4 regions of the Skermanella mucosa genome follow, and region 1 is predicted to be linked to each of the others. Evidence: riboswitches for the same ligand, from Rfam matches in the RefSeq annotation. Region 1 holds a riboswitch; each other region holds the start of a gene.
The links. A riboswitch is a leader RNA that binds a small molecule or an ion and turns the genes downstream of it on or off. The one in region 1 is predicted to bind thiamine pyrophosphate.

Region 1 (7,630 bases):
GTCGTAGGGCGTGCCTTTCCGGCGCAGCACGTCGCGCACGGCCACGCCCATCCGGCGGATCAGGTCCTTCAGCTCGTCGCGGCTTGGCGGCGACTTCAGGTACTCGATCACCACCGGCTCCTCCCCGCTGTTGCGGATCAAGGCCAGGGTGTTGCGCGAGGTGCCGCACTTGGGGTTGTGGTAGATCGTGACGGTCACGAGTCCTGCTCCCGTAGCCAAGTCCGCGGGCGGTCAGTTCTGCGCCGGCGGCGATGCCGGCGGCGCCGGCTGGCCGGCCTGGGGCGGCTGTTCCGAACCGAGCTTGCGGACGACCTGGGTCAGCCCGTCGCGCGCCTTCCTGGCCAGCTCCACGTCGGCGTCGGACGCCTCGTGGAAGAAGACGTTGAAGACGTTGTCCTGGCTCTTGAAGAACAGGATCGCGACGTTGATCTTGCCCTCGGGCGGGGTGCAGGTGACCATGGCGGTCCGCAGGGTCACGCGCGGCAGGGTCTCGACCGCGGCGGGATCGGCGTTGAACTCACCGCCGCAACGCTGCTTCAGGGCGTCCAGGTAGTTGGTCGTGAGCGTCGCGAAATCCGCGTCCGGCGGGGCCCGGTGACCGCGCACGCCGCCGAATACCGGTCCCAGCCGCCACGCGAAATCGGCCGGGCGGCGGTCCTCCGGGACGTTCGCCAGCGACAGCGGCACCGCCTGGCGCAGGCCGGCGGCGTCGAGCAGCGCCCGTAGCCCTTCCGGCAGGATGACCGCGACCGGCTTGGCGCCGCCCTGGGCGCCCGGCTTCGGCCCGCCCCCCGAGACCCCCTGCTGGACGCAGCTGCGCAGGTCGCCCAGCGCCTTGGCCGTACCGCGGAGCTGGAAGATCGCCGTGTCGGTCGGCCCCTGCATGATCAGGCGGCTACCCTTGCGCATGCCCTCGTACAGCTCGTCGTCCTTGCCGGTGGGGACCACCAGCAGGTCCGGCTCCATCGCGACGGCGGTGAAGTTCCGCCTGAGCGTCTCGTCGACCCGGACGCTCATGGGGAACTTGGTCCCCTGGGTCATGCCGGCGCCGGGGATGCCGATCAGGATGTTGGTCTCCCCGTTGGGATTGCGGGCGAACACCAGGGCCAGCTTGTTGTCGAAGCGGTTCTCCGCGACGCAATAGACGAACTTGCCGTTGGGGTCGGCCACGGGGCCGCCGCGCCAGTCGCCGATCGGCGCTCCGGTCAGCTGGGCGCCGCCCGGTGCCTGAACCACTTGGGCGCCTCCCGGCGCCTGGGCCAGTGCTGCGGAGGGTAGGCCGCTCGACAGGCCGATGGCGGCGCCGAGCGCTAGAGCGAGAAGATGAGACTGCACGTTCAATATCCGGCTGCGCTGGGAGTTGGCGGCAGGCTATAGGGCCGGCCGGCCCGTCGCAAGGGGATTGCCCATAAAGTCCGGATCGGCCTCCAGCCGCCGCCGCAGGTCCGCGGCGCTCCCGGTTTCCGCCAGCCTGCCCAGCCGGAGCCATGCGCCGAGGTCGGCCGCCTCCAGCGCGCGGGCCGCCGCCTGCTCCGCCAGCAGGACCGCCGTGCCTCCTGCGGCGATCTCGCGCACCGTCGCCATGACCTGCGCCGTCAGCAGGGGCGACAGCCCGAGGGACGGCTCGTCCAGCAGGAGCAGGCGGGGCTCCCCCATCAGCGCGCGGCCGATCGCCAGCATCTGCTGCTGCCCGCCGGACAGCCGCCAGGCCCGCTCGCCCGACTTGGCCCGGAGCTGGGGGAACAGGGCGAAGACGCGGTCCAGCAGCGCCATGCGGGCCGCGGCCGGCGCGAAGCTCGCCACCTCCAGGTTGTCGCGCACGCTCATGCCGGGAAAGACCCTGCGGCCCTCCGGCACGTAGCCGATGCCCAGGCGCGCCCGCCGCTCGGGCGCCAGGCGGGTGATGTCGGACCCGTCCAGCAGGACCCGTCCCGCCGCCGCCGGCAGCAGGCCGATCACCGCCTTCAGCAGGCTGGACTTGCCGGCGCCGTTGGCCCCCAGAAGGGCCAGCACCTCGCCCGGCCTGACGTCGAGCGAGACGCCGTCGACAACAGGGGCGCCGCCGTAGGATACGGACAGGCCGGAAAGCGCGAGCAGCGGCAGGGGGCTCATGGCGCCTCCGGCCCGGGCGACCCCAGGTAGGCAGCGCGCACGCGGGGGTCGCGCCGGATCGCGTCGGGCGTCCCCTCGGCGATGACGCCGCCCTCGTCCAGGCAGGTAATCCGGTCTGCCAGCGGCAGCAGGAAGGGCATATTGTGCTCCACGATCAGCACGGCGGCGCCGTCGTCGGCCGCCGCCCGGAGCAACCGGGCAAGCCCGGCCTGCTCGGCCTCGGTCAGGCCGGCGGCCGGCTCGTCCAGCAGCAGGACGGCTGGTTGCCGGGCCAGGGCGCGGGCCAGTTCCACCCGCCGCCGCAGCCCCGGCGGCAAGGTCGCGCAAGGCTCGCGGGCGAGGTCGGCGGCGCCGGCCCGTTCCAGGACCCGTTCCAGGAAATGCATCGCGTGGGCTTCCGCCGTCCGGACATCGCCGTCGAGGGTGATCCGCGCCGCCGCCACCGCTCCCAGCGCGTCCACCCCGGGCGGCAGGCTGGCGGTCTGGAAGGTCCGGGCGACCCCGGCCCCCGCGATCCCGTGCGGCGCCCGTCCGGTCAGTTCCACGCCCCGCACGTACAGCCTGCCGCCGTCCGGCTTCTCCAGGCCGGTCACCAGGTTGATCAGCGTCGTCTTGCCCGAGCCGTTGGGGCCGATCACTCCCAGGATCTCGCCGGGATCGATCGCCAGCGAGACGCCGTGGACCGCCCGGACGCCGCCGAAGGACTTGGAGAAACCCTCGACATACAGCACCGGTCCGCGGAACGGGGCCGCCGGCCGGGGCTCTGGCGCCAGCGGGGCCGGCGGCGGGCGGGGCGGCTCCGGCAGCCAGCGCGCGCGCAGCCGCTCCGCCAGGCCGACCAGTCCCCACGGCGCCGCCACCACCGTCGCCAGCAAGGCTACGCCGTACAGCAGCAGGTAGCCGCCCTCCATCCAGCGGAACCATTCCGGCAGCTGGGTCAGCAGGACGGCACCGGCCAGTGCGCCCGCGACCCGGCCCAGCCCGCCGATCACCGCCATGGTCAGGATCGTGACCATGACCGGGAACTCCAGCACCTCGGGCGACACCACCCGCTGGATATGGGCGGCGAGCGCTCCCGCGGCGCCGGCATAGGCGGCGCCGAGGACGAAGCATTCCAGGCGCAGCCGGTCGATGTCGATGCCCAGCGTGCGGGCCGCCGCCGGCGTGTCGCGCATCAGGGGGAAGGCAAGGCCGCGCAGGCCCCGCCCGATCCGCCACGCCGCCAGCGCGCCCAGCGCCACCAGGGTCCAGACGAACAGCGCCAGGGGCAGGCCGCGCCCGGGGCGCCAGCCGAACAGCTCGACGCCCGGCACGCCGGCTATCCCGTTGGAGCCGCCGGTCAGACCCTGCCACTCCACCGCGGCGAGCAGCACCACCTGCCCGATGCCGAGCGTCGCCAGGGCGAAGTAATGGCTTTCCAGCCGCAGCACCGGCGCCGCGACCGCCAGGGCCAGCAAGGCCGGCGCCAGGATCGAGAGCGGGAAGGTCGCCTCGAAGCCGAGGCCGTACCGGCTGCCCAGGATGCCGGTGGCATAGGCCCCGATTCCATAGAAGGTGCCCTGCGCCAGCGACAGGGCGCCGGCATTGCCGAAGATCATCTGGTAGCCGATCACGGCCAGCGCATAGACCCCGGCCACGGTCAGCACCCGCAAGCCATAGGGATCGGCGACCAGCAGCGCGTAGGCCGCGAGCGCCGCGCCGGCCGCCGCGAGCAGCGGCATGGCGCCTCTTCCGGGAATCATCGTGAACCGGTTCTCAGGCACGGCTGCGGGCCGCCTCGCCGAACAGGCCCTGGGGACGCACCGCCAGGATCGCCAGCAGCGCCAGGTACAGCGCCGCCGTCGCCGCCGAGTAGGACAGGGTGGCGGACACCAGCACCTCGAACGCGGCGATCAGCAGCGCGCCGGCGACGGCGCCCGGGACCGATCCCCAGCCGCCGATGGTCACGGCGATGTAGGCCTTCAGGATCAGCCCGCTGCCCGAGGTCGGCGTCACGAAGAACTGGTTGGACAGCAGCAGCCCGGCGGCGCCCGCCAGGGCGGCGCCCAGCGCGAACGTCGCGGCGACCATGACCGTCACGGGGATGCCGCAGGCCCGCGCCATCTCCGGGTCCTGGGCGGTCGCCCGCAGGCGCCGGCCCAGCTGGGTGCGGGCGAACAGCCAGTGCTGGCCCAGGATCAGCAGGCCGGCCACCGCCACGACCGCGAGCGACTGCTTAGGCACGAGCAGGCCGGCGATCTCCAGCGTTCCGCCCCCGAACAGCGGCGGCGCCGCCTTCGGCTCCGGCCCGAACAGCAGGGTGGCGCCGTTCTGCAGGATGATACCGACCGCGATGGTGCTGATGAAGACGCTGACCGGCGGGCGGTGCCGAAGCGGCAGGTAGGCCAGCAGCGACACCAGCAGCCCCAGCGCCGCCATCAGCGCCGCCACCAGCGGCAGCAGCAGGATGCCGGGAAGGGGGATAAGGCCCGCCAGGGCCACCGCCAGGAATCCGCCGGCCATCACCAGGTCGCCCTGGGCGAAGTTGACGGCCGAGGTCGCGTTCAGCACCAGCACGAAGCCCAGGGCGACCAGCGCATAGGCGGCGCCCAGCGCCACCCCGTTGACCAGAAGCTGAGCGACACCCGTCACGGCGCCACGTCGTAGCGCTTGACCACCGCCGGAACGCGCGACGTCCCGTCGTAGCAGACGATGACGGCGGAATGGGCCATGTTGCCCCGGCCGTCGGAGCGGTAGGTCATGGCGAGCCCGCCGTAGGTCCCCTTGGCCAGCGCGTCGCGCACGGCCTCCGGCGTGTCCGCCCCCTTGGCCGCCGCGTCCAGCACCATGCGGATGCCGTCGTACTGGCCGAGCGCGAAGGCGTCCGGCTCGGTGCCGAAGGCCGCGCGGTACTCGGCGGTGAAGCGTTCCATCTCCGGCGAACCGCCCGACACCGGAGAGGCCGAGGTCTCGGCGCAGACGCCCTTCAGCTCCGTCGGCTCCAGCAGCGCCGCGGTGGAGGGCTGGTGCATCGCCGAGCCGGCGACGATCGGTACGCCGGGGTTCATGGCCGCCGCCTGCCGCACGAACAGCGCCGTCGGGCCGGAATGCAGGTGCAGGACCAGCACGTCGGGGTCGGCCGCCATGGCCTTGGTCAGCACCGGCAGCATGTCGCGGATGCCGGGATCGACGCCTTCCTCGAACACCGGCTCGACGCCCAGCTTGGCGAAGGCGTCGCGCAGGTGCGCCTGGCCGCTCTGGCCATAGGCGGTGGTCTGATAGATCACCGCCGGCCGGCGCTTGCCCAGCTCCTCCGCCACGTAGCGGGCATGGGCGGTCTTGGTGACCCCGTCGCCGGGGAAGAAGCGGAAGACCCAAGGGTTGCCGCGCTCCGTGATCGACGCCGTGCCGGACACCGTGACCAGGGGAATGCCGTACTCGTCGGCGAGCGGCAGCATGGCGAGCATCTGGGTGCCCAGCATGCTGGCGGCGACCGCGGTCGGCGCGCCGCGCCCGGCCGCCCGGACCAGCGCGGTCACCGCGCCTTCGGGGGAGGTGCCGGTATCGATCACCTCCGACCGCACCGAGAGTCCTTCGGGGGCGTGGCGGATCGCCAGGACGGCGCCGTTGCGCTGGCTGGTGCCCTCCAGCGCCAGGAAGCCGGTGACCGGCACCAGCACCGGAATATCCAGGTCTGCCGCGGCGGCGGGCCCAGTGGCGGGACCGGCGGCGGACGACAGGGCGGCGGCGAACGCGGCGGCGAACAGTGTGGACTTCCGGGCGGGCATCGTCGGTTCCCTTCCTCCTTGCGAAGCGGAAACCTGTGAGTGCCGCGATTTGCTCTTGGTCGGTCCCACGGGCTCCCTTCGCTGGCATGATCCAGATCAGGTTCTATGGGTATGATCTCAGCACGGGCGGATCGGCCCGGCACCCCAGCCTTCGTGACGCGACAGTGACAGTCCGGCTTGGCCCCGTCAAGGCTCGGCCAGCCCTATCCGAAGGAGATCGCTCGGCCGTTTGATCTAATACTTTTGACGTAGATCATTGCCGCTGCAACCCTGGCGCCCGATTGTCCGCGATTGCAACTGGGGGGATGACCAATGAACACTCGCGAGCTGTCCGACGCGCGGGCTCAGCCCGACGCGGCCCCGTCCCATGGCACGTCGGTCGAGCTGGCGCTCTGGCGGATCGACGGTGCCACGCAGCGCTCGCTCCGGCAGCTCGGCCCCCATGTCAACGCCGACCTGGACGGCATCCTCACCGATTTCTACGGCTTCCTGAAGCGCTTTCCCGAGACGGCGGAGCTGATCGCGGCGGAGGGCATGGTCACCCGCCTGATCTGCGCCCAGCAGGACCATTGGCACAAGCTGTTCGTCGAGGGCATCGACGCCGGGTACGTGGAGCGGGTTCAGCGGATCGGGTCGGCCCACCACCGGGTCGGGCTGAAGCCGCGGTTCTACCTCTCGGCCTATTCCTTCATCCTGGAGCGGCTGGTCCGCTCGGTGATCGAGCGCAACCGCTGGAGCCGGCACGCCGCGGCCGACCAGGCGGCGACGCTGATCCGCACCCTCCTGATGGAGGCGGAGCTGGCGCTCTCCGTCTATACCCACACGACGACCGAGCAGCACGTGACCGACGAGCTGCTCGACCTCGCCGACACCTTCGAGCAGGAGCTGGACGACGCGGTCCAGCTGGTCCGCCGCAAGGCGGAGGCGATGGAGAGGGCCTCGACCGAGGTGCTGGGCGCCGCCCGCATGGTCAGCGAGGACGGCGGCCACGTCGCCGAGGCGTCCCACGAGGCCGACGTCAATGCCCAGACCATCGCCGCCGCCACCCAGGAGCTTTCCGCTTCCATCGCCGAGATCTCGCGTCAGGTGGACCGCTCGACCGGGGCCGCCCAAGACGCCACTATCCGGTCCCAGGCCGCCCGCGACATCGCCAACAACCTGACCGACGTGTCCGACAGGATCGGCTCGATCGCCTCGCTGATCGAGAAGATCGCCAAGGAAACCCGCCTGCTCGCGCTCAACGCCAGCATCGAGGCGGCGCGCGCCGGCGAGGCAGGGCGCGGCTTCTCCGTCGTCGCGAACGAGGTCAAGCTGCTGGCCGACCAGACGAACCATGCCACGTGCAATATCCGGTCCGAGATCCAGTCCATGCAGAAGGCCATCGGCGACACGGTCAGCGCGATCGCCGACGTGGCCGGCCGGGTCGAGCTGGTCAACGACACCATCACCGCCATCGCCTCCGCCGTGGTCGAGCAGGACGCTGTCACCCAGGACATCGCCCAGACCGTGACCCAGACGGCCGACAGCGTGCGCCGGGTGCACGAGCGGATCGGCAGCGTCGCCACCCAGGCGGGACTGACCACAACGGTATCGACCCAGCTGCGCAACAACACGACCGAACTGGTCGAGCAGGTCGTCAACATCGAGAAGCGGGTGATCTCCAGCCTGCGCAACTCCCGCTTCGCCGAGCGCCGGCGCGCGATGCGCGTCACCGTGGACATAAAGACCGAATGCCGGATCGACGGGCGGAC
Region 2 (7,630 bases), 1.0 Mb from region 1:
GGAGGAAGCCGTCGAAGAGCACGACCGAGCCGGTCGCCCTGAGCACCGCCTTGCCGTCGGACGACGCGATGTCCACCGCCACCTGGTCGAGCACCGCGCTCTCCATCTGCGAGGCGACGGTCCGCTTCCAGATCAGCTCGTAGAGCCGGAGCTCGTCCCGCTCGAGCTGGTGGGCCACATCCTCCGGCCGGCGCAGCAGGTCGGTCGGCCGGATCGCCTCGTGCGCCTCCTGGGCGTTCTTGGCGGCCGACTTGTAGATCCTCGGGCTCTCCGGCACATAGTCGCCGCCGTACTGGGAGCCGATCAGCTCGCGCACCTGTCCGATCGCGTCGTTGGAAAGCTGGACGCCGTCGGTCCGCATATAGGTGATCAGGCCGACCGCCTCGCCGCCGATATCGACGCCCTCGTAGAGCTTCTGGGCGACCCGCATGGTCCTGGTGGCGCCCATGCCCAGCTTGCGCGACGCCTCCTGCTGGAGGGTGGAGGTCGTGAAGGGCGGGTAGGGGTTCCGCTTGACCTGCTTGTGCTCGACGGAATGGACGGCGTAGCTCAGCGGCTTCAGCCGTTCGACCACGGCATTCGCGGCGCCGGCCTCGCCCAGCGCGAACTTGTCCAGGCGCTTGCCGTCCAGCTGGGTCAGGCGCGCCTTGACCTGCGCGCCGCCGGCGGTCTGGAAGGTGACCTCGATCGACCAGTATTCCTGCGGCCGGAAGACCTCGATCTCGGCCTCGCGCTCGCAGATCAGCCGCAGCGCCACCGACTGGACGCGTCCCGCCGACCGCGATCCCGGAAGCTTCCGCCACAGGACCGGCGACAGGGTGAAGCCCACCAGATAGTCCAGCGCCCGGCGCGCCAGATAGGCTTCGATCAGCTCTCGGTTCAGGTCGCGCGGACGCTTCATGGCGTCCAGGACGGCGCCCTTGGTGATCTCGTTGAAGGTGACCCGGCGGACGTCGACCTTGTCCAGCAGATTCGCCTCGCGCAGCACCTCCTGGACATGCCAGGCGATCGCCTCCCCCTCGCGATCCGGGTCGGTCGCCAGGAAGACGTGATCCACGCCGCGGATGGCGCGCGAGATTTCGTCGACATGGCGCTTGGACCGGTCGCCCAGTTCCCAGGACATGGCGAAGTCTTCCTCGGGACGAACGGAGCCGTCCTTCGGCGGGAGATCCCGAATATGGCCGAAGCTGGCCAAAACGGTGAAGTCCGGACCAAGATACTTGTTGATCGTCTTCGCTTTGGCCGGGGATTCGACGATGACTAGATTGCTGCCAGACAAGCGAAATCCGCCTCTTGTTTGCGTTCGGTCACTTTTTCAGTTTTTATTGCTGAATCAGGACGACCTGATTTCCGGGCAGATGCTGAACCCGACCGGCAAGGTCAAGCTCAGTCAGCACGCTCCGTACTACCGACGCAGACAATTGGCACCCTCTGACCAGTTCGTCAACGGGGACCGGCGTGTAACCCAGGCATTCCATCAGCCTGTCGCGGATTTCCTCGAAGGTCGCGTCATCCAGGTGCATGGGCTTCGCGACGGAGAACAGGTCCGGCTCCCGCTCCCGCAACCTCGGCGCCTCGACTCCCGCGAAGGCCTGGATGATGTCCTCGGCGCCCTCGGCGAAATTGGCGCCGCTGCGCAGCAGGTCGTTGGGTCCGCGCGAGCGCGGGTCGAGCGGCGAGCCCGGCACGGCGAAGACCTCGCGGCCCTGTTCCGCCGCCGTGCGCGCGGTGATCAGCGACCCGGATTTGGGCGTCGCCTCGACGATGACCACGCCCAGCGACAGGCCGGAGATGATGCGGTTCCGCCGGGGGAAGTGGCGCGCCATGGGCTGGGTCCCCATGGGGCATTCGGCGACCACGGCGCCCTGCTCGGCGATCCGGGCGTGGAGCGCCGCGTTCTCCTCCGGGTAGATCACGTCCACGCCGCCGGCCACCACGGCGACGGTGCCGGTGCCCAGCGATCCGGCATGGGCGCTGGTGTCGATCCCGCGCGCCATGCCCGAGACCACGACGAACCCGGCCGCTCCCAGGTCGCGGGCCATCGTCTCCGCGAACCGCTTGCCGTTGGTCGAGGCGTTGCGGGCGCCGACCATGCCGATGCAGCGGCCGCGCAGCAGGTGCGCATGGCCCTTGACCGCGATGATGGGGGGCGCGTCCTCGATCGCGGCCAGCGCAACCGGGTAGTCGGGCTCGCAGGAGGCGATAAGCCGCACCTCCGCCTTGCGGGCCGCCGCGATTTCCCGCTCGGCCTCGGCCTTGGAGCATATCCGCAGCGGTGCCGTGCGGCCTCCCCGCCGGGCAAGGTCGGGCAGCGCCTTCAGGGCCTGGGTGGCCGTGTCGTACCGCTCCAGCAGACGGGCGAAGGTGACCGGACCGACATTCTCGGTCCGGATCAGCCGCAGCCAGTCGATCCGCTCGGCATCGGAAAGTGCGCGTCTCAGTTGAGTCATGCCGCACGATACCGCAGGAGGCGGCATGATCAACGCCCGCCGCACACGCAGGCATGCGGCATATTGGCAGGGACGGCCCTCAGCGAAGCTCGATCGCGTAGTCGGCCAGCTTCGGAACCTCCCCGATCAGCTCACGCTCCTTCAGGAACCGGGCGAACCGCTCGTAGCGCCTCGCGTCGAGCGCCGCCGGGCTGTGGGCGAAACGGGGCAGGGTGTCGCGCCAGGCGCGCCGGTTCAGCTCGTCGTCCAGTTCCGGGTTGGCCTTGACGAACAGCTTCCACGACTCATCCGGATGGTTGATCAGGTACAGCGTGCCGCGCTCGACCGCGTCCAGGAAGCGGGGCAGGCGGGGGTCGGCGATCTTCTCGCGGTTGGCGACGATGACCAGCTCGTCATAGGGTGGAACGCCGTGCTCCTCCGGATAGAAGGCGCGGCCGGCCTTGCCCTCGATGTCGAGCTGGTTCAGCTCGAAGTTCCGGTAGGCCCCGACCACCGCGTCGACCTGTCCCGAAAGCAGCGCCGGCGACAGGCTGAAATTGACGTTCACCAGCTCCACGTCGGACAGCTTCAGCCCGGCATTCTCCAGCATCGCGCCGAGCAGCGCGTCCTCCAGCCCGCCGACGGAGTATCCGACCTTGCGCCCCTTCAGGTCCGCGATCGACTTGACCGGCCCGTCCGCCAGCACGACCACCGTGTTCAGCGGCGTCGCGACCAGCGTGCCGATCCGGGTCAGGGGCAGGCCCTCGGCCGCCTGCATCTGGAGCTGCGGCTGGTACGACACCGCCAGGTCGGCCCGGCCGGCGGCGACCAGCTTGGGCGGGTCGTTCGGGTCGGCCGGGGCGACCATCTCGACCTCCAGCCCGGCGTCGCGGAAGTAGCCCATCTCCCGCGCCACATACAGCGGCGCGTGGTCGGGGTTGACGAACCAGTCCAGCAGGACCGTCAGCTTGTCCTGGGCCGACGCCGGCGCCGAGGCGGCGATGCCGGCCGCCAGGACCAGCCCCGCCAGCCCGGCCTTCAGGATGGATCGGCGCGATGCTTGGGTACGCATGGGTGTTCAGTCCCTCTCGTCTTCTGGATTTTTGTCCGTTTGCCACGGCAGGGCACGGCGCAGCAGCGCGTCCACCGCGAAATAGAGCGTCACCGCGATGGCCGCCAAGGTCAGCAGGGCCGCGAACATCAGGTCCACCTGCATGCGCCCGTTGGCGTGCAGCATCAGGTATCCGAGTCCGGCCGACGCCCCGACCCATTCGCCGACCACGGCGCCGATCGGCGCCACCGCCGTGGCGACCCGCAGGCCGGAGGCGAAGGCGGGCAATGCTGCCGGCAGGCGGATGCGCAGCAATGTGGTCCAGCGCGACCCGCCCATGGTCCGGGCGAGGTCCAGCCAGCCCGGCTCGGTCCGCCTCAGCCCGTCGAAGAAGGCCGATGTCACCGGGAAATAGATGATCAGGGTCGCCATCGCGACCTTGGACGCCATGCCGTAGCCCAGCCACAGCACCAGCAGCGGCGCCAGCGCGAACACCGGGATCGCCTGGCTGAACACCAGCACCGGCATCAGCCAGCGCCGCGCCGGCCGGAAATAGCTGAGCGTCAGCGCCGTGGCGGCGCCCAGCACGACGCCAAGCGCCAGCCCGCCCAGGATCTCGCCGATCGTGAACAGCGCGTGATAACCGATCAGGCCGGCCCGTTCCCACAGCGCCACCGCCACCCGAGCCGGATCGGGCAGGATGAAGCGCGGCACCCCGGTGCCCCAGACCAGCGCCTGCCACACGGCGATCAGGACCATCACGGTCACGGCGGGCCGGACAATCCGCATCATGACGAGAGCCGCCGCAGCAACTCGGCTTGGCGCGCCAGAAGCGCCGGATCGTCGGCCGGCCGCGGCGGCGCTCCCTCTGGCGAGATCGCCGGCCCGATCTCCGCCGGCTGCCCCGCCATCACGTGGATGCGGTGCCCGATGCGCAGCGCCTCCAGCGGATCGTGGGTGACCAGAAGCACCGTCCTGCCCGCCAGCAGCCCGGCCGCCAGTTCCTGGAGCCTCAGCCGGGTGATCGCGTCCAGGGCCGAGAAAGGCTCGTCCATCAGCACGACCGGCCGGTTCTCCATCAAGGTGCGGGCCAGGGCCACACGCTGCCGCATGCCGCCCGACAGCTCCGCCGGCCGGGCTTGCAGCCGGTCGCCGAGCCCGACCGCGTCGAGCAGCCCGCGCGCCCGGTCCACCAGGGCGGCGCCCACCGCCTCGCCCCGCAGCCTCGGCCCCAGCAATACATTGTCCAGCGCGCCCAGCCAGGGCAGCAGCAGATCCTGCTGAGCCATGTAGGCGACCCGGCCTTCCAGCGGCTTTCCATCCTCCGCGGTCAGCAGCGTCGGCGGCTCCGGATCGGCCAGCCCGGCGATCAGCCGAAGCAGCGTGGTCTTGCCGACGCCGCTGGGTCCCAGCAGGCAGGTGCAGCGGCCGCCTTCCAGCTCGAAATCCAGGCCGTCGAACAGCCGCACGCCGCCATAGGTCAGGCGGGCCCGCTCAATTCTCACGCCGATGCTGGGAAGACGGGCCGACACGGTCGGCCGCACGAGGTCGTGCATGGGTCACTGATCCCTACGCCGGTATCAACCGGATCAGGTTCCAGGGGTCGTCCCGAGTCTTGGGACCTCTCAGCCGACCATCGGCTCCCCCCAGTGAGGTTGGACGGACTATTGCAAGTCCGTGACGCCCTGGCAAGGCGCCGGGATACCGAATACGCAGATAAACGCACGGAGTTGACGAAGCGCGGGGGGCGGCCTAGGTCAGCGTCCATGCTGAACCCGTCCCGCCCCGCCCAGTCCCCGCCGATCGGCCCGCTCTTCATCGGAAGCGAAATCTACCGGGCCTCCACCTACGGCAAGAAGCACCCGCTCGCGATCCCCCGGGTCTCCACCGCGATCGACCTTTCCCGGGCCATGGGGTGGCTGGACCACCGGGCCTATCTGGACAGCCCGAGGGCGACGCCCGACCAACTCGCCCGCTTCCACGACCGCACATATATAGAGACGGTCCGCCGGGCCGAGGCGGAGCAGCGGCTCGATGCCGAGGCGCGCGACCGCTACAATATCGGCCGGCTGGAGAACCCGATCTTCGCCGAGGTCTTCCGCCGCCCCGCCACTGCGTCGGGCGGCTCGATCCTGGCCGGCCGCCTGCTGGCCGAGCACGAGGGCGTGATCTACAACCCGGCCGGCGGCACCCACCACGGCCTGCGCGACCGGGCCAGCGGCTTCTGCTACTTCAACGACCCGGTGCTCGCGATCCTCACCATGCTCGACGGCGGGTTGCGGCGGGTCTACTACGCCGACCTGGACGCCCACCATGGCGACGGGGTGGAGTACGCCTTTGCCGACGACGACCGGGTGCTGACCGTGTCGGTCCATGAGGGCACCCGCTGGCCCTTCACCGGCAAGGTCGGGGACCGGGGCGGCGGCATGGCGCGCAACCTGCCGGTCCCGGTGGAGTTCAATGACTCCGAACTGGACTACATCCTGGAGAACGCCCTGATGCCGCTGGGCCGGAGCTTCGCCCCCGACGCCGTGGTGATCCAGTGCGGCGCAGACGCCCTGGCCGACGACCCCATGAGCCGGCTGGAACTGTCCAACCGCGCGCTGTGGAACGCGGTCCGCTCCCTCGCGACGCTGGCTCCCCGGGTCCTCGTCCTGGGCGGCGGCGGCTACAATCCCTGGTCGGTCGGCCGCTGCTGGACCGGGGTCTGGGCTACCCTCAACGGCATCGACCCCGACGCTCCCGTGACCGAGGACGCGGAGGAGGTGCTGCGCGCGCTGACCTGGACCCGCCGCCAGGGCCAGAACCCGCCGGAACACTGGTTCACCACGATCGCCGACGCCCCGAGGCCCGGCCCGGTGCGCGATGAGGTCCGGCAGGTCGTGGACGCGGTCATGTCGTGACGGTGCAGGATCCTGACGGTGCAGGATTCGCCCAAATGCTTTACATATAGGGCGGGCTCCTGTAGCGACTGGATCATGGCTGCCGCGATCATTCGAACCTTCACCCTCGTCCTGCTGCTGGTTGCGGCCGGCCAGGGGTCCCTGTCCGCCGCGGAGACCTTCCGCACCGACCGCCTGACCATCGAGACCGCGTCGGGCGGCAAGTATCCGTTCTCCGTCGAGATCGCCGAGTCTCCGCGCCAGATGGCGCAGGGCCTGATGTTCCGCGAGACCATGGCGCCCGACGCCGGGATGCTGTTCGTGCTGCCGCAACTCCAGACCATGTCCATGTGGATGAAAAACACCTTCATCCCGCTGGACATGGTGTTTATCGGTCCCGAAGGCCGGATCGTGAATATCCACGAGAACGCGGTGCCCCAGTCGCTGGACACCATCAGTTCCGCGGGGCAGGTCAAGGGCGTGCTGGAGATCAACGGCGGCATGGCCGCCCGGCTGGGCATCCGCGCCGGCGACCGGGTGGTTCACCCGGCCTTTCAGCAGCAATAGCCTTCAGGGGCGCTTGCGCGCCAGCGTCAGGCCGTCGCCCAGCGGCAACAGCACTTGGGTGACCCGCTCGTCGGCATGGACGAAGGCGTTGAAGGCCCGGAACGTCTCGGTCTTCGGCTTGGTCGCTTCCGGATCGGCGACGGTGCCGCGCCAGAGCGTGTTGTCGATGGCGATCACGCCGCCGGGCCGCACCAGGGTCAGCGCCTGCTCGTAGTAGGTCGGGTAAAGCTCCTTGTCCGCGTCGATCAGCGCGAAGTCGAAGCTGCCCGCCGCACCTTCGCCGATCAGGCCCGCCAGCGTCTCGGTCGCCGGGGCCAGCCGCAGGTCGATCTTGTCGGCGACCCCCGCCTCGGCCCAGTAGCGCCGCGCCACGTCGGTCCATTCCACGCTGACGTCGCAGGCGACCACCCGGCCTTCGGGCGGCAGCGCCAGGGCGGCCACCGTCGCGCTGTAGCCGGTGAACACGCCGATATCGAGCGTCCGCCGCGCCCTCAGCAGTTCCAGCACCAGGGTCAGCATCTGCCCTTCCTCGGGTGCTATCTGGTAATAGCCCTGGGTCAGGCTGGCCGTCTCGGCACGGAGCCGGGCGAGCACCGGCGGCTCGCGCAGCGAATTGTCCAGGATGTACCGGTGTATCGCCGGCGGCAGGAACATGGATTGCTGGGTCACTCGGGATCCTCGTGTCGGGTCGATATCCGGGG
Region 3 (7,630 bases), 110 kb from region 1:
CCCGGGCGGCGTGCCCCGCCTCCACCGCGGCGCGCATCGCCGCGGCCATGCGGCGCGGGTCGCGGGCCTTGGCGACGGCGGTGTTCAGCAGCACGGCGCTGCACCCCAGCTCCAGCGCCAGGGTCGCGTCCGAGGCGGTGCCAATCCCCGCGTCCAGGATCACCGGAACGGAGCTGCGCGCGCAGATCAGCTCGATCGCGTGGGGATTGGCGATGCCCAGGCCGGAACCGATCGGCGAGCCCAGCGGCATCACCGCCGCAGCCCCGGCGTCGGCCAGCTTCCGGCACGACACCGGGTCGTCGTTGCAGTAGGGCAGCACGGTGAAGCCGTCGGCGACCAGCTCCTCGGTCGCGCGCCGGAGCTCCTCCACGTCGGGATGAAGGGTCTCTCGGTCGCCGATCACCTCCAGCTTGATCCAATTCGTGTCCAGCGCCTCTCGGGCGAGGCGGGCGGTCAGCACCGCCTCCCGCGCGGTCGAGCAGCCGGCGGTGTTGGGCAGCAGGACGTAATCGGATCCCAGCAGGTCGACCATGCTCTCGGCATAGCCTTCCAGGCTGATGCGGCGGATCGACACGGTGACCACCTCGGCCCCGCTCGCCGTGATGGAGTCGAGCATGACCTGGCGGTTCGGGTAGCCGGCGGTGCCGATGAACAGGCGGGAGGTGAGCCTGCGGCCGGCGATCTCGAAGGAATCGGACATGGACGTGCTTTCAGGGCTTCGTATGGGAGTATCCGGCGTCAGCCGCCGGAGAACGGGCGGACGATCTCCAGGTCGTCGCCTTCGGCCAATGCCGTGTCGGCCCAGCGGCCGGCGGGGACGACCTCGCCGTTCAACGCGACGGCGACGCCGCGGGCTCCGGGAACCACCCCCTTCCCGCGCAGCAGGGCGTCGAGCGTCGGAGCCGCCAGCGGCTCGCGCTGGCCGTTCACCTGGATATGCGGGGGGATATGCGGGGGGACATGTCGGGTCATGGAAGTTCCTTCCCACTCTGCGGGCGGCCTGGCGCCACCTTCTTGACGAACCGGTCGATGCCGAACGGGCGGATGACCTCGGCGATCCGCCCGGTCAGGATATAGTCGGAGACGGCGTCGGCGGTGACCGGGGTCAGCAGGATGCCATTCCGATGGTGGCCGGTCGCCAGGACCAGCCCGTCCAGCGCCGAGGGCCCCAGGATGGGCGCGTCGTCGCGCGAGCCGGGGCGGAAGCCCACCCAGAGCTCGTCGATCGGCAGTTCCTCGACCCCCGGCAGCGCCCGCCAGGCACCCTCGAGCAGGGACATAACGCCTCCGGCGGTCAAGTCGGTGTCGAATCCGCGCTCCTCCACGGTGGCGCCGATCACCAGCCGGCCGTCGCGGCGCGGCACCAGATAGACGCCGGGCGTCCAGACGACATGGCGGAGCAGCGGTTCGCGCGGGTCCATCCGCAGGGCCGCCATCTGTCCCTTGACCGGCCGGACCGGCGGCCGGGCATCGTCGGGCAGGCCGGGAATCCCCCGCGACCAGGCGCCCGCGGCCAGCACGGTCACGTCGGCCCGGTGCGGCCGGCCGCCTGCGGCAAGCAAGCCAGCCGCGCGCCCGCCCTCGACCAGGATTTCCTCGACCGGAGCGTTCTCGTGCAGGCGCCCCCCGGCCCGCTCGAAGGCGGTGCGGAGCGCCAGGGCGACCTTGCGGTTCTCCACCTGATGGTCGCGCGGGCTCAGGATCGCCGCCGCCGTGCCGGTGTGCAGATAGGGCTCGCGGCGCTTGGCCTCCGCCCCGGTCAGCCACTCATGGCCGAGCCCCAGGCTCTTCTGGAGGTCGAAATTGAAGCGCAGCCGGGCGACGTCGTCGGCGTTCAGGGCCACCACCAGGGTGCCCTCGGTGCGCAACTCGACATCGATGCCGGAGGCGGCCTGAAGCTCCTCGGCGAAGCCCGGCCACAGGTCCTGGCTGTGCCGGTTCAGCGGCAGCTGGCCTTCCTCGCCGGGCTCGACCTCGACCCCGGCCGCCAGCATGCCCGCGGCGGCATGGCTGGCGCCGCGTCCCGCCTCGCCCTTGTCGAAGATCTCGACCCGGCACCCGGCGGCGGCAAGGCGCCAGCCGATGCCCAGCCCGACCACGCCGGCACCGACGATGGCGACCGAGGGGCGGTCGGACCGCGGGCCGGTCGAAATATCGGAAATGGATCGCGCTGTCGTCATGGGGGGCTCCCTTCGTCGGCATTATCCGAACAGGTTCGATGGGTATGATCTCAGCCGGCCCATCGACGGACCGGCACCCCAGCCAGATTTTCCGGACTCTCGTCCGGGGCCGCGACTATGCGGCATGCCCCGGTATGACCGCAAGGCTTATCGGGCAGCCGCCCAGCCCGGGGGCCGGCGCTACAGGCCGAAGCGGGACCACATGGCACGCTCCTCGGCGGCGCCGATCACGGCGGACACCAGGTCGTCGGCGACGCCGGCCGGCAGCAGCGGCAGCGCCGCTTCCGTCCGGACGCGGCCGCGCCACCAGCGGCGCTCGCCATGGACCAGCCGCAGGTTGACCTTTTCGCCGAAGCGGTCGCGCATGACCGAGCGCAGGTCGCCGAGCCCGTCCACCAGCCCCAGCTCCAGCGCCTTGGCGCCGGTCCAGAACTCCCCCGAGAACAGGTCGTCGTCGGTCCCCTTCAGGCGGTCGCCGCGCCGGCCGCGGACCATCGCCTTGAAGGCGTCGTGGATCTCCGCCTGGATCGCCTTCAGCCGGACGATGTCCTCGTCCCGCTCGGGCTGGAACGGGTCGAGCATGGCCTTGCGGGTACCGGAGGTGTGCACCCGCCGCTCGATCCCGTAGCGGGCGATCAGGTCCTGGAAGCCGAAGCCCGCGGATACCACGCCGATCGAGCCGATGATCGAGCTGGGATCGGCATAGATCTCGTCGGCGGCGCAGGCCAGCCAATAGCCACCCGACGCCGCGACGTCCTCCGCGAAGGCGAAGACCAGCACTTTCTTCTCGTCGGCCAGCTGGCGGATCCGTCCCGCGACCAGGGCGGACTGGACCGGCGAGCCGCCGGGCGAATTGACCTGGAGCGCCACGGCCTGCTGGCCGGGAACGGAGAAGGCGCGCTGGATGGCGGGCGCCAGCGCCGCCAGGGTGATTCCCGGGCGGAGCGCCCCGCCGGCGCCGATGACGCCGGACAGCCGGAGGACGGAAACGGTGGGGGCGGGCTTGCGACCGAGGGCGGTCATGATACGGCGGATCAGCATGCCGCTTAACATGGGGCGGACGCCCTGATTTCAAAGATCCAGCGCGGCGCCGTCGCGCAGGATCGCCTCCGCCGCCCCGGTGAACCGCCCGTCGGCCTCGTGAAGCACCAGGCCGGGCATCAGGCGGGCGGGGCTGCGGGCTCCCTTGCGCGCGGTCACCAGGATGCGCCGGGCCGGCCGGCCCGCCTTGGGCCACAGCGGAACCAGGGTGATCGCGCCGAACCGGCCGTGCAGCAGGGCGATCAGGTCGTCCAGCCGGTCGGCCCGGTGGATGACGGTCAGGGTGCCGCGCGGCTTCACCCGGCGGGCGCAGAAGTCCAGCCAGGCCGCCAGGTCGGCCGCGCCCTCGCCATGTGCCAGCGCGCGGCTCCCGTCCGGCGGCGGGGTATGGGTGCCAGCCTCCTGGAACGGCGGGTTGGTCATCACCCGGTCGAAGGCCGTGGCGGCGATTCCTTCCGGCGGCGCCAGCAGGTCGCCTTCCAGGATGCGGACCCTGTCCTCCAGCCCGTTGGCGCGGATGTTCTCCGCGCCGAGCGCCGCGAGATCGGGCTGAAGCTCCAGCCCGGTTACGTCGGCCCCGGGAACGCGCGACGCCAGGCAGAGGGTCGCGGCGCCCACGCCGGCGCCGACGTCGAGCACCCGTTCCCCCGCCGAGGCGGGCGTCGCCGCCGCCAGCAGCACCGGATCGATGGCGGCGCGGTAGCCCCGGGCGGGCTGCATCAGGAGGACCCGGCCGCCCAGCAGCCGGTCGGCGGTCCGGTGGGGGACGGGGTTATCGGCCGGGGGCATCTTCAGTCGGGGGCAAGGTGGCCCGTCTCCTCCAGGATCCTGCGGGCCGCGGCATAATCCTCCTCCGCGACCATCAGGCGCCGCGGGATCGCGCCGATGCTGCCTTCCAGGATGCTGGTATAGGTGTCGAGGACGACCGCCTCTATGCCGGCATCGGCCAGCAGGGCCGTCAGCCACGAGACCAGCACCGGATCTACCGTGCGCAGGAGTTCCTTCATGATTCCTTCCCCGGGACGGCCGGTCAGACGGACCGGCGAACCTGTCCTCCCCAGCGAATAGCACGCCGGAGGAGGCATGGAAACGGCATGCCGCCGCGGCCTGGCATGCGTCGATTTCGACAGCGCACTTGACCAGCGAAGTCCTGTCCTTATGCTCGCTAGCGATTCGTGCCCTGCCACGCCATGCTGGAGACCAAATTGGCGGTCGTCACCAACCTCAGCCTGAAACGATCAAACCCCGACGTGAACGCACTCGATAAGCTGACGGACCTGGTCGCCGACGACCTCAAGGCCTGCAACACCCTGATCATCGACCGGATGCAGTCGCCGGTCGAGCTGATCCCCCAGCTCGCCGGATACATCATCGCGGCGGGCGGCAAACGCCTTCGCCCGGTCTTGACGCTGGCCTCCGCCAAGCTGTGCGGCTATGACGGGATCCGGCACCAGGCGCTCGCCGCCTGCGTCGAATTCATCCATACCGCGACGCTGCTCCACGACGACGTGGTGGACGAGAGCGACCTGCGCCGGGGGCTGGCGTCCGCCAACGCCGTGTTCGGCAACAAGGCGAGCGTGCTGGTCGGGGACTTCCTGTTCAGCCGCTCCTTCCAACTGATGGTCGAGGACGGCTCGCTGGAGGTGCTGCGCATCCTGTCCCACGCATCCGCGGTGATCGCGGAGGGCGAGGTGCTCCAGCTCACCACGTCCAACGACACCGGCACCAGCGAGCAGGCCTACCTGGACGTCATCCGCGCCAAGACGGCGGAGCTGTTCGCCGCCGCCTGCCAGATCGGCGCGGTGGTGGCATCGCGCCCGGCGGTGGAGGCCGACGCCCTGTTCGCCTACGGGCTCAACCTCGGCATCGCGTTCCAGCTGGTCGACGACGTGCTGGACTATTCGGCCCTGCAGGCCCGGCTGGGAAAGACGGTGGGCGACGATTTCCGCGAAGGCAAGATCACCCTGCCGGTGATCCTGGCCTACCGCCGCGGCAGCGACGAGGACCGCGCCTTCTGGCACCGCACCGTCGAGGAGATGGAGCAGGGCGAGGGCGACCTGGACCGCGCCATCGCGATGATGAACCAGCACGGCGCGCTGCGCGACACGGTGGAGCGGGCCCGGCACTATGGTGCCATCGCCCGCGATTCCCTGGGCCTGTTTCCCGACGGGCCGGAGAAGCGCGCCCTGCTGGACGTCATCGACTTCGTCATCGACCGGGAGTTCTGATCCGGTTCGGGGAATATCCGCAGGCTGGACCGGATATCGTGGAATTCGGCACTTGCGCGGGGACAGCCCAGCCGGTATATACCCGCCCACGCCGCCTCGCGGCGGACATCCAGGGTAACGGAGTGTAGCTCAGCCTGGTAGAGCACTGTCTTCGGGAGGCAGGGGCCGGAGGTTCGAATCCTCTCACTCCGACCATGAAGCAAAAAGGGCCTCGGCATCGCCGAGGCCCTTTTTGCTTGACCCATGACACTGAGGCGGAGGGGCGGCGTCCCGCCGCCCGAAGTGCGCGCACTCTCCCACGCGGCCCTGTCCGACGATCAAGTCGTCGCGCGCACCGTGCCGGCGGGCTGGGTGGCGGTGCTGGCCCTGACCGGCAGGATGCACCGGATGCAGGTGCCCTCGTTCAGGCGGCTTTCGATCTCGACCCGGCCGCCGTGCAGCTCGATGAAGCTCTTGACCAGCGACAGGCCCAGGCCGGCGCCGGTCTGGCGGGCCTGGGGGTTGGCCCGCTCGAAGCGGCCGAACACCCGCTCCTGGTCGGCCGCCGGGATGCCGATGCCGGTGTCGCTCACGGCCAGCACGAAGGAGCCGCCGATCCGTTCGGCGGAAACCAGGATCCTGCCGCCCGGCGGGGTGAACTTGATGGCGTTGCTGATCAGGTTGAACACCGCCTGCTTCAGCCGTTTCTCGTCGGCCTCGATCGTGCCGATGTCGTCGGCATGCTCGATCTCCAGCTTCAGGTTCTGCTTGCGCGCCCAGTCGCGGGTCAGGTTGAGCACGCTGCCGAGCATCGCCGGGATATCGACCGGCGCCCGCTCCAGCACCATGAAGCCGGCCTCGACGGTGGCGAGGTCCAGGATGTCGTTGATCAGCAGCAGCAGGCGCTGGCCGCTGTCCAGCACGGCGCGGCTGTATTCCAGCTGGCGCTCGTTCAGCTCGCCGAAATACTGGTTCGCCAGGATCTCGGCGAAGCCCATTATGGCGTTGAGCGGCGTCCGCAGCTGATAGGAGACGTTGGCGATGAACTCCGCCTTCAGGCGGTCGGCCGCCTCTAGCGCCGCGTTGCGCTCGCGCAGCGCCTGCTCGACCCGGACGCTGTCGGTGACGTCCAGGAAACTGGTCAGCACCGCGCCGTCGGGCAGCGGCACGCTGGAGAACTCGACCACCGAACCGTCCGCCCGCTCGATCCGGCCGTTGCGCGCGGCCCGTTCCAGGGTGCTCGCGATGCTCTCGTTCTTGAAGCCGTCCCAGTCGTTGCCGAAGTCGAAGAAGTTCTTCATCCTCTCGACCAGCTCGACCAGGTGCGGCTCGCCGTTCAGGTCCTCGGGCCGCAGGCGCCAGATCCGGGCATAGGCCGGGTTCGACAGCTTCAGCCTGCCGTCGCCGCCGAACACCGCGATGCCCTCGGCCAGGTTGTCCAGGCTTTCCTGCTGGACCGCCATCAGCGTGTTGTAGGAGGATTCCAGCGCCAGCGCGTTGGTCACGTCCTCCAGGATGAACATCAGGCCGCCGAAGGGGTGCGGCACCAGCAGCATGCGCAGCGTCGTGCCGTCCGGAAGATGGAGCAGATCCTCGGCCGGTTCGATCAGGGAGGTGAACTTGGACAGCTGCTCCCGCTTGTAGCGCGGGAAATCGGCATGCTCCGGCAGGCGCCGGCGTGCCCGCAGATCCTCCATCACCTCGCCGTAGGTCGGCTCGGTCTCCAGCCATCCCTCGTCCAGGCCCCAGAGCGAGACATAGGCCTGGTTGAAGAACAGCAGGCGGGTATCGGCGCCGTAGATCGCGATCGGCGATCCCAGCTGTTCGAGCACTTCCCCGTGGGCGGCGATGTGGCGGTTCAGTTCCCGGCGCAGGTCTTCCTGGGGCGTCAGGTCGAGCGCGTAGCCGACCAGCATGGGCGCCGATGTCCCCGGGGCCTCGGCCACGGGGGCCTCGGTGATCTCGATCAGGCGGCGCGCGCCGTCGATGACCAGGTGCTGGGTTTCCGACCGGGCAGCGCCGTCGGCCCTGGCCTGTTCGGCGAGCGACCTGCGCGGCTCGTCGAGCGACGCCGGCACAAGCTCGCTCTGCCGTTCAAGGGCTTCGTCGCGGGTGAGGTCGAGCGCGTCGGCGTAGGCCTTGTTGCACCAGGCGATCGACAGGTCCCGGCGGCGCAGCCAGATCGGGAAGGGAACCCGGTCA
Region 4 (7,630 bases), 2.0 Mb from region 1:
GAGAGCGGCCCGACCAAGGACGAGATCGCAGCTTATCTCGCGGATCAGGGCGACTTCGATACCCTGTCCGAGTCGGAGGTCGGCCTGTTCCGGGGCGACCAGCGGGCGCTGCTCGAAAGCCGGCCGATCTACGAGCGGCGGCGCCCCAACGGGACCGTGGTGGAGGCGCGCAGCAACCGCCTGCCCGGCGGGGGCTTCGTGTGCAGCTATACCGACATCACCAAGCGCAAGGCCGCCGAGGACGAGTTGCGCGCCTCGAAGGAGGCGGCGGAACTGGCTTATACCGGCCTTCAGCAGGCCAAGAACAGCCTGATCCAGGCGGAGAAGATGGCGGCGCTCGGCTCGCTGGTCGCGGGCGTCGCCCACGAGATCAACACGCCGATCGGAACGGCGTTGACCGCGGCCTCCCACCTGGGCGAACGGACGGCGGAGTTCCGCGCCCAGTTCCAGGGCGGCAAGCTGAAGAAGTCGGAAGCCGAGCGCTACCTCGAGACCGCGGTCGAGACGTCGGCGATCATGGTCGCCACCATCGGCCGCGCGGCCGAGCTGATCCAGAGCTTCAAGCAGGTGGCGGTGGACCAGTCCACGGACATCCGGCGCCGCTTCAACCTCTCGACTTACATCGCCGAGATCCTGCTCAGCCTGAAGCCGCGGCTGAAACAGACCCAGCACGCGGTCGTGGTGGACTGTCCGCATGATCTTGAAATCGACAGCTACCCGGGTGCATTATCCCAGGTGTTGACCAATTTCGTGATGAATTCGATCCTCCATGGCTTCTCCGAAGGGCAGATCGGGACGATCACGATCTCTGCGGAGTTGCAAGACAGCGCCACCGTGGTGATACGATATGCCGACACCGGGCGGGGCATCCCGGAAAAGAACCTGGCGCGCATCTTCGAGCCCTTCTTCACCACCAGGCGGGGAACGGGGGGCACAGGACTGGGGCTGCACATCGTTTACAACATCGTGACCCAGAGCCTGGGTGGCACCATCGAAGTGCGGAGCGCCGTGGGAGAGGGCGCCGCCTTCATCCTTGCCATTCCCAGGACCGCCCCGGGTCAAGTGGAGCTTTGGATCGACGAGCGATGACAGCCATCGACGGAGAAATCGGCGACGACGACGACCTGCTGTTCGTCGACGAAACGGACGGGGAGGGCGGGGAGGACGAGTCCTCCGCCCTCGACAGTCCGACGGCGAACCGCCGCAGGATCAAGCCCTGGAAGGTGATGATCGTCGATGACGACCGGGAGGTCCATGCGATCACCAAGGTGGTCCTCAGCGACTTCGTCTTCGACGACCGGCCGCTCGAATTCATCAGCGCCTTCAGCGCGTCGGAGGCCTGCCACCTGATCCTGGAGCATCCCGACACCGCCGTCGTGCTGCTCGACGTGGTGATGGAGACCGACGACGCGGGGCTGCGCTGCGTCGAGTTCATCCGGCGCACGGCGGGGAACGAGCAGGTCCGGGTCATCCTGCGCACGGGCCAGCCGGGACAGGCGCCCGAGCGCCAGGTGATCGTCAACTACGATATCAACGACTACAAATCCAAGAGCGAGCTGACGTCCCAGAAGCTGTTCACGGCGGTAGTCGCGGCCCTGCGGTCGTACCAGCACATCATCAGCATCGACATGAGCCGCCGCGGGCTGGAGAAGATCATCGACGGATCGGCGTCGCTGTTCGAACACCGCTCCATGAGCCAGTTCGTGGAGGGCGTCCTGCTCCAGCTGCGCTCGCTGATCCACGGGGCTACCGGGTCGCTGCTCTGCACCGTCTGCCAGGACGGCGGCGTGGCGCCGGTAGGCGCGCTCCAGGTGCTGGCCAGCTCGGAAATGCTCGGCGTGGAACCCGGGCAGCCGCTCGAGCGGATCCTTTCGGCCGATGCCGTCGCCGACATAAGGCGATCCCTCGACGAAGGACGTAACATCTACTGCGCCGACCATAGCGTGATCGTGTTCCGCTCGCGCAACCATTCGACCAGCGTCGTCTATCTGGAGGGGCATCCGCCCCTGGGCGACCTGGACCGCAACCTGCTGGAAATCTTCTGCGGCAAGGTCGCGATCGCCTTCGACAACGTCTATCTCTACGAACAGGTGCTCAATGCCCAGAAGGCGACGGTCTACGCGCTGGGCAAGCTGGCCGAGTTCAAGGACGAGATCACCGGTCACCATGTCCGCCGAATCGAGCGCCTGACCGGTCTGATCGCGGCGGAACTGAAGGCGCGCGACGCCTTCCCCGACGAGATCGACGACCGCTTCGTCGACCAGATCGGTCTCGCCAGCATCCTGCACGACGTCGGCAAGGTCGGGCTGCCCGACAGCATCCTGAACAAGCCGGCCCGCCTGACCGAGGAGGAGATGGCCGTGATCCGCCAGCATCCGACGATCGGCGGAAACGTCCTGCGGGAAGTCGCCAAGATGGTGCCGGGCCGCAGCTACCTGAGCCTGGGCGCCGAGGTGGCGGAAACCCATCACGAGAAATACGACGGAACCGGCTATCCCGCCGGCCTGAAGGGCGATGCGATCCCGGTCAGCGGCAAGATCACCGCCGTCGCCGACGTCTACGACGCCCTGATGCACAAGCGCCCCTACAAGGAGGCCTGGACCCTCCAGGACACGATCGATCATCTGAAATCCCAGAGCGGCACCCACTTCGACCCTCTGGTGGTCGACGCCTTCCTGACGATCCTGGACCGCGGACTGGACGAGGGGGGACTCGGCTGAGGCAGGTACCCTGTGCGGAGGGGCGGCGTCCCGCCGCCCGATCTGCGCGGAATGCGCAGCCGGTCGTCAAACTCCGGTGGGTTGGTCGAGCATCCCGCCCATGACGTCCGCCGGGACCGGCCGGCTGTAATGATAACCCTGGCCGAACGTGCATCCCAGATCCCGAAGCGGCTGGATCAGGTCGGCCGTCTCGACGCCTTCCGCCACCACCTCCATGCCCATGCGGCGGGCCAGTGTGATGATGGTTTCGACGATGTGATGGGTGCGTCCCTGTTCGCCCAACGCCCGGACGAACGACTGGTCGATCTTCAGCACGTCGAACGGAAACTTGTGCAGGTAGGAGAGGCTGGAGTAGCCGGTCCCGAAATCGTCGAGCGCCAGGGTCACGCCGAGGTCCTTGATCCTGCACATGACCTCGTAGGCCTGGTGCGGATCGTGGACCAGCGCCGTCTCGGTCAATTCGACCTTCAGCCGCTCGGCGGGAAAACCGGTCATCTCCAACCGCTTCGCCAAACCCTCCACCACGTCCATATCCGTGAAATGCTGCGACGACAGGTTGACGCTCAGGAAGGGCAGGGGGCGGTCGCCGGCGGTCCGGCGCAGCAACGCGCAGGCATCCGCCATGATGGTCAGATCGATCTGCCGGATCAGGCCGCTCTTCTCGCTCAGGTCGATGAACTCGCACGGCGGCACCAAGCCGCGGTCGGGATGCCGCCAACGGGCGAGGGCCTCGAACCCGGCGAGTTCGCCGCCCGCGATCGTCACGATCGGCTGGAAGAACGGCTCGAACTCCCCGGCGCCGAGGCCCCGTTCCAGGTCGTATTCGCGGTGGATCCAGTTCAGCGCCGACTCGCCGCGCTCCGTGCCGCCGGTGGGAGCCGATACCACCAGGTGATTCGCCGTCCCCCGGTCCCGGCCCGGCAGGTCGTTGAGAAGGCCGATCTGCGCCTGCCTGAACCGGCTGATCAGGCTGCCGAGCAACTGCCCGACGATCGGCTCGACTTCCTGAATGCGTCGCTTAAGCTGGTCCCGCCGGATGATCAGCACCTCCGTCTCTTCCGTCGCCCGGGCGGCGGCCGACCGGACGCTGTCGTCAAGCACCGCCATCTCGCCGAAGATCTCGCCCCGGCCGAGCGTCGCCAGCGTGATGTGGGTCTGGTCCCTGGTGGCGCAGATCTCGACCTGTCCCCGCTCGACGATATAGGCGCAGTCGGCCGGCTGTCCCTCGAAGAAGATCGTTGCACCTGGTCGAAACGTCTTGCGGATCAAGGGAGGGTCTCCACGAAGGGCCGCCGGCTGCCGAACCGAAACGAACCATTTTCAGGAAAATACGGCTTAATCCAGTTTTTGTAAAGGCAAGCCATGCCGGTCAAATAATCCGATCGACCGAAACCGATCGTTTGCAAGCCAAGCGGAGTGTTCCATTCGTAACAACGTGAGAACGCCGCTTCATGCCTTGGATTTCTCTTATGCAATATACATATCAGCGCACGTACCCAGAGTAAGCGTGCTTGCATGTTGGTTAGACCCGCTTTGATAAGTAACCTCTATCAGGGAGCTGACGATGGCCGCGATCGAAAGCCTTAAAGCGATTCTCGACAAGACCTATGAGGGTATGACGCCGAAGCAGCTGATGGCCCAATCCCCAGCCGCCCTTGCGGGCGTCACCGAGAGCGACGCCCTTAAACTCAAGGAAGCCTTCGGTATCGACACGATCGAGGAATTGGCGACGTGCAAATACTTCCTGTGGGCCCAGGCGCTCCACGTCCTGGCTAAAACCGAGAAGTAAGCGTTATCCCGCCATGGCCGGGTAGGACGCCGGGGCGGGGTCCGCCGCCGGACCGGCTGCCATGGCATGGCCATGGTGTCTGAAGATTGGATGACGGTTTCAGATTTGTAATATTGGTTCGGAAGAAAATGGTGGCATTCCGCCTATTGCCGGTTTTATCTCTCCTGGTCGCACATCCCCGTAGGAAGCCAGGAAATGCCGTCCACACCCAGAAGGCCCGACACACCTAACCGGCTGCCGGCGCTTCCGCCCGGAGTGGCATCGCCCTTCCACTATGCTTCGCTGTCCAGCTGCATGGTCCATTACCTTGTCGATCCCGTCAGGGTGATGGATCTTTTCAAGGGGAGCGGGCTGCGGCCCGCCATTTTCGGCGACGGCGCCTCGGTCAGCTACGGCTTCCATGTCCATAGCGCTTTCCGATCGGCCGGGCTGAACCTGCCGCCCGAGCAATGGTCACCGTCGGCGGCCGGGATCGTCCAGGAGCTGGAACTGAGCATCGTGGCCTGTCCGGAAGGTCGCGGGGACGAGATTCCGGACATCACCTTCGATCAGTGGCTGATGGGCGACGAGCAGACGAAGCTGCTTGGAAACCACCGCCTGTTCATGCCGTGCGATGATCCGGCAGCCGTCGCGGTCGGCAGGGAGCTGTTCGGCGATCCGGTTTTCAAGACCGGCTTCCTGGTCAACCTGCCGGCGCCGAACCCGGTCCGCGACGGCATGGCCGCGGCCGCCGAGATTGAGTGGATGCAGACCTGGGGGTTCCGGGTCAACGATCCCGACGACCCGGCCGAGTTCATCTTCACCGCTCTGATCGACACCACCGGCTTGGCCCCGCTTCCCGGCATGATTTCCCCCGTCAGCCGGTACGGGGTGTCCGCGGCCGGCCCCGTCGGCTGCCGCTGGAGCGTCACCCGGCCGTTCGACACCTTTTTCATCGCCGACGCCGGACCGGCGGATCGGGTCCGGCTGACATACGGCGCCAGCCCCCATCCGATGGGCATCGTCATGCGGGACCTTTTGGAGGGAACCCCGGCCTACGCGATCCAGACCTTCCAGTCCGACCCGGTGGCAGTCCGGAACCGGCCCTATTTCCTGAAGCCCGTCTGAGGAAGTCCCTCTGTGGACGTGAGGCTCGACCTTTCCGCGATTGGCGGCTTGACAAGCGGCAGGGATGCCGTGAGGATCGGCGTATTCCCAGGGGAGCCCCGATAGGGGGCTGAGATTCCGTCGGCCTAACGGCAACGCGGAGACCCTTTGAACCTGATCCGGGTCGTGCCGGCGTAGGAAGGGGAGAGGGCGAGGGTTGCGCCGTCGCATCCACGCCGGTTCTCATCAGCTCCATCGCTGCATTCCGGATCTCCGCTCGCATTCGAAGCAGGAGATCACGATGCCGAAAGACAACAATCCCACCTTCACCGTTTCCACCGGGCCGCTGCCCGCGTCGCGCAAGGTCCATGTTCAGGGCACGCTGTACCCGGACCTGCGGGTGGCGCTCCGCGAGGTTGACCTGGAGCCCGCGAGCGGCGAGCCGCCGGTCCGGGTCTATGACAGCTCAGGCCCTTACAGCGACCCGGCCGCTGAAATCGACATCGCCCGCGGCCTGCCCGCGCTGCGCGCCGGCTGGATCGCGGTCCGCGGCGATACCGAAGCCTATGACGGCCGGCCGATCAGGCCGGAGGACAACGGACTGCGCCAGGGCCAGCGCAGCAACCTTGAGGAGTTCTCCGGCCCCGCCCGCAGGCCGCTGCGGGCACGGGCCGGTGCCGCCGTGACCCAGATGGCCTACGCGCGGCGCGGCCTCGTCACGCCGGAAATGGAGTATGTGGCGATCCGCGAGAACCTCGGCCGGCAGGCGGCGCTCGAAGCGGTGCGCGACGGCCGGTCCTTCGGCGCCGCGATCCCGGACCATGTCACTCCCGAGTTCGTGCGCGACGAGGTGGCGAAAGGCAGGGCGATCATCCCGGCCAACATCAACCACCCGGAGATCGAGCCGATGATCATCGGCCGCAATTTCCTGGTCAAGATCAACGCCAATATCGGCAATTCCGCCGTCGCCTCCTCCGTGGCGGAGGAAGTCGAGAAGATGGTCTGGGCGACCCGCTGGGGGGCCGACACCGTGATGGACCTCTCGACCGGCGCCAATATCCACACCACCCGCGAGTGGATCATCCGCAATGCCGCCGTGCCGATCGGCACCGTCCCGATCTACCAGGCCCTGGAAAAGGTCGGCGGCCGGGCCGAGGAGCTGACCTGGGACATCTACCGCGACACCTTGATCGAGCAGGCGGAGCAGGGCGTCGACTACTTCACCATCCATGCCGGCGTCCGGCTCGCCCATATCCCCCTGACCGCGCGGCGGGTGACCGGCATCGTGTCGCGCGGCGGCTCGATCCTCGCCAAATGGTGCCTGGCGCACCATCGGGAGAACTTCCTCTACACCCGGTTCGATGAGATCTGCGAGATCATGCGGGCCTACGACATAAGCTTCTCGCTGGGCGACGGGCTGCGTCCGGGCTCCATCGCCGATGCCAACGACGCGGCGCAGTTCGCCGAGCTGGAGACGCTGGGGGAATTGACGCAGGTCGCCTGGAAGCATGACGTGCAGGTCATGGTCGAGGGTCCGGGCCACGTGCCGATGCACAAGATCAAGGAGAACATGGACCGGCAGCTCGACGTCTGCCGCGAGGCGCCCTTCTACACGCTCGGCCCGCTGACCACCGACATAGCGCCCGGTTACGACCACATCACCAGCGGCATCGGCGCCGCCATGATCGGCTGGTTCGGCACGGCGATGCTGTGCTACGTGACGCCGAAGGAGCATCTGGGCCTGCCCGACCGCGACGACGTCAAGGTAGGTGTCGTCACCTACAAGATCGCGGCCCACGCCGCCGACCTCGCCAAGGGGCATCCGGCGGCCCGGCTGAGGGACGACGCCCTCAGCCGCGCCCGGTTCGACTTCCGCTGGCGCGACCAGTTCCACCTGTCGCTCGATCCCGAGACGGCGGAGCGGTTCCACGACCAGACCCTGCCGGCGGAAGGCGCCAAGACGGCGCATTTCTGCTCGATGTGCGGCCCGAAATTCTGCTCCATGAAGATCACGCAGGAGGTGAGGGAGTACGCC

Region 2: another riboswitch for thiamine pyrophosphate. It lies ahead of JL100_RS06900 (ABC transporter ATP-binding protein); the one in region 1 lies ahead of JL100_RS02180 (ABC transporter substrate-binding protein).
Region 3: another riboswitch for thiamine pyrophosphate. It lies ahead of thiO (glycine oxidase ThiO); the one in region 1 lies ahead of JL100_RS02180 (ABC transporter substrate-binding protein).
Region 4: another riboswitch for thiamine pyrophosphate. It lies ahead of thiC (phosphomethylpyrimidine synthase ThiC); the one in region 1 lies ahead of JL100_RS02180 (ABC transporter substrate-binding protein).

Annotation. Positions count from the first base shown of each region.
Region 1 covers NZ_CP086106.1:466,858-474,487, forward strand. The annotation lists gene arsC (arsenate reductase (glutaredoxin)) at 1-198, opposite strand, end outside; gene JL100_RS02160 (hypothetical protein) at 232-1,335, opposite strand; gene JL100_RS02165 (ABC transporter ATP-binding protein) at 1,372-2,112, opposite strand; gene JL100_RS02170 (branched-chain amino acid ABC transporter ATP-binding protein/permease) at 2,109-3,833, opposite strand; gene JL100_RS02175 (branched-chain amino acid ABC transporter permease) at 3,868-4,743, opposite strand; gene JL100_RS02180 (ABC transporter substrate-binding protein) at 4,740-5,879, opposite strand; TPP riboswitch at 5,936-6,036, opposite strand; gene JL100_RS02185 (methyl-accepting chemotaxis protein) at 6,192-7,630, shown strand, end outside.
Region 2 covers NZ_CP086106.1:1,508,169-1,515,798, forward strand. The annotation lists gene topA (type I DNA topoisomerase) at 1-1,279, opposite strand, end outside; gene dprA (DNA-processing protein DprA) at 1,323-2,450, opposite strand; gene JL100_RS06890 (ABC transporter substrate-binding protein) at 2,530-3,501, opposite strand; gene JL100_RS06895 (ABC transporter permease) at 3,508-4,269, opposite strand; gene JL100_RS06900 (ABC transporter ATP-binding protein) at 4,269-5,036, opposite strand; TPP riboswitch at 5,029-5,137, opposite strand; gene JL100_RS06905 (acetoin utilization protein AcuC) at 5,247-6,383, shown strand; gene JL100_RS06910 (DUF192 domain-containing protein) at 6,459-6,929, shown strand; gene JL100_RS06915 (class I SAM-dependent methyltransferase) at 6,933-7,598, opposite strand.
Region 3 covers NZ_CP086106.1:580,087-587,716, forward strand. The annotation lists gene thiG (thiazole synthase) at 1-700, opposite strand, end outside; gene thiS (sulfur carrier protein ThiS) at 739-972, opposite strand; gene thiO (glycine oxidase ThiO) at 969-2,180, opposite strand; TPP riboswitch at 2,171-2,271, opposite strand; gene JL100_RS02665 (S49 family peptidase) at 2,361-3,203, opposite strand; gene JL100_RS02670 (tRNA1(Val) (adenine(37)-N6)-methyltransferase) at 3,252-4,010, opposite strand; gene JL100_RS02675 (putative signal transducing protein) at 4,013-4,228, opposite strand; gene JL100_RS02680 (polyprenyl synthetase family protein) at 4,427-5,449, shown strand; tRNA gene JL100_RS02685 (tRNA-Pro) at 5,568-5,644, shown strand; gene JL100_RS02690 (PAS domain-containing sensor histidine kinase) at 5,767-7,630, opposite strand, start outside.
Region 4 covers NZ_CP086106.1:2,423,818-2,431,447, forward strand. The annotation lists gene JL100_RS10935 (PAS-domain containing protein) at 1-1,089, shown strand, start outside; gene JL100_RS10940 (response regulator) at 1,086-2,720, shown strand; gene JL100_RS10945 (EAL domain-containing protein) at 2,787-3,989, opposite strand; gene JL100_RS10950 (hypothetical protein) at 4,285-4,509, shown strand; gene JL100_RS10955 (hypothetical protein) at 4,705-5,616, shown strand; TPP riboswitch at 5,696-5,813, shown strand; gene thiC (phosphomethylpyrimidine synthase ThiC) at 5,897-7,630, shown strand, end outside.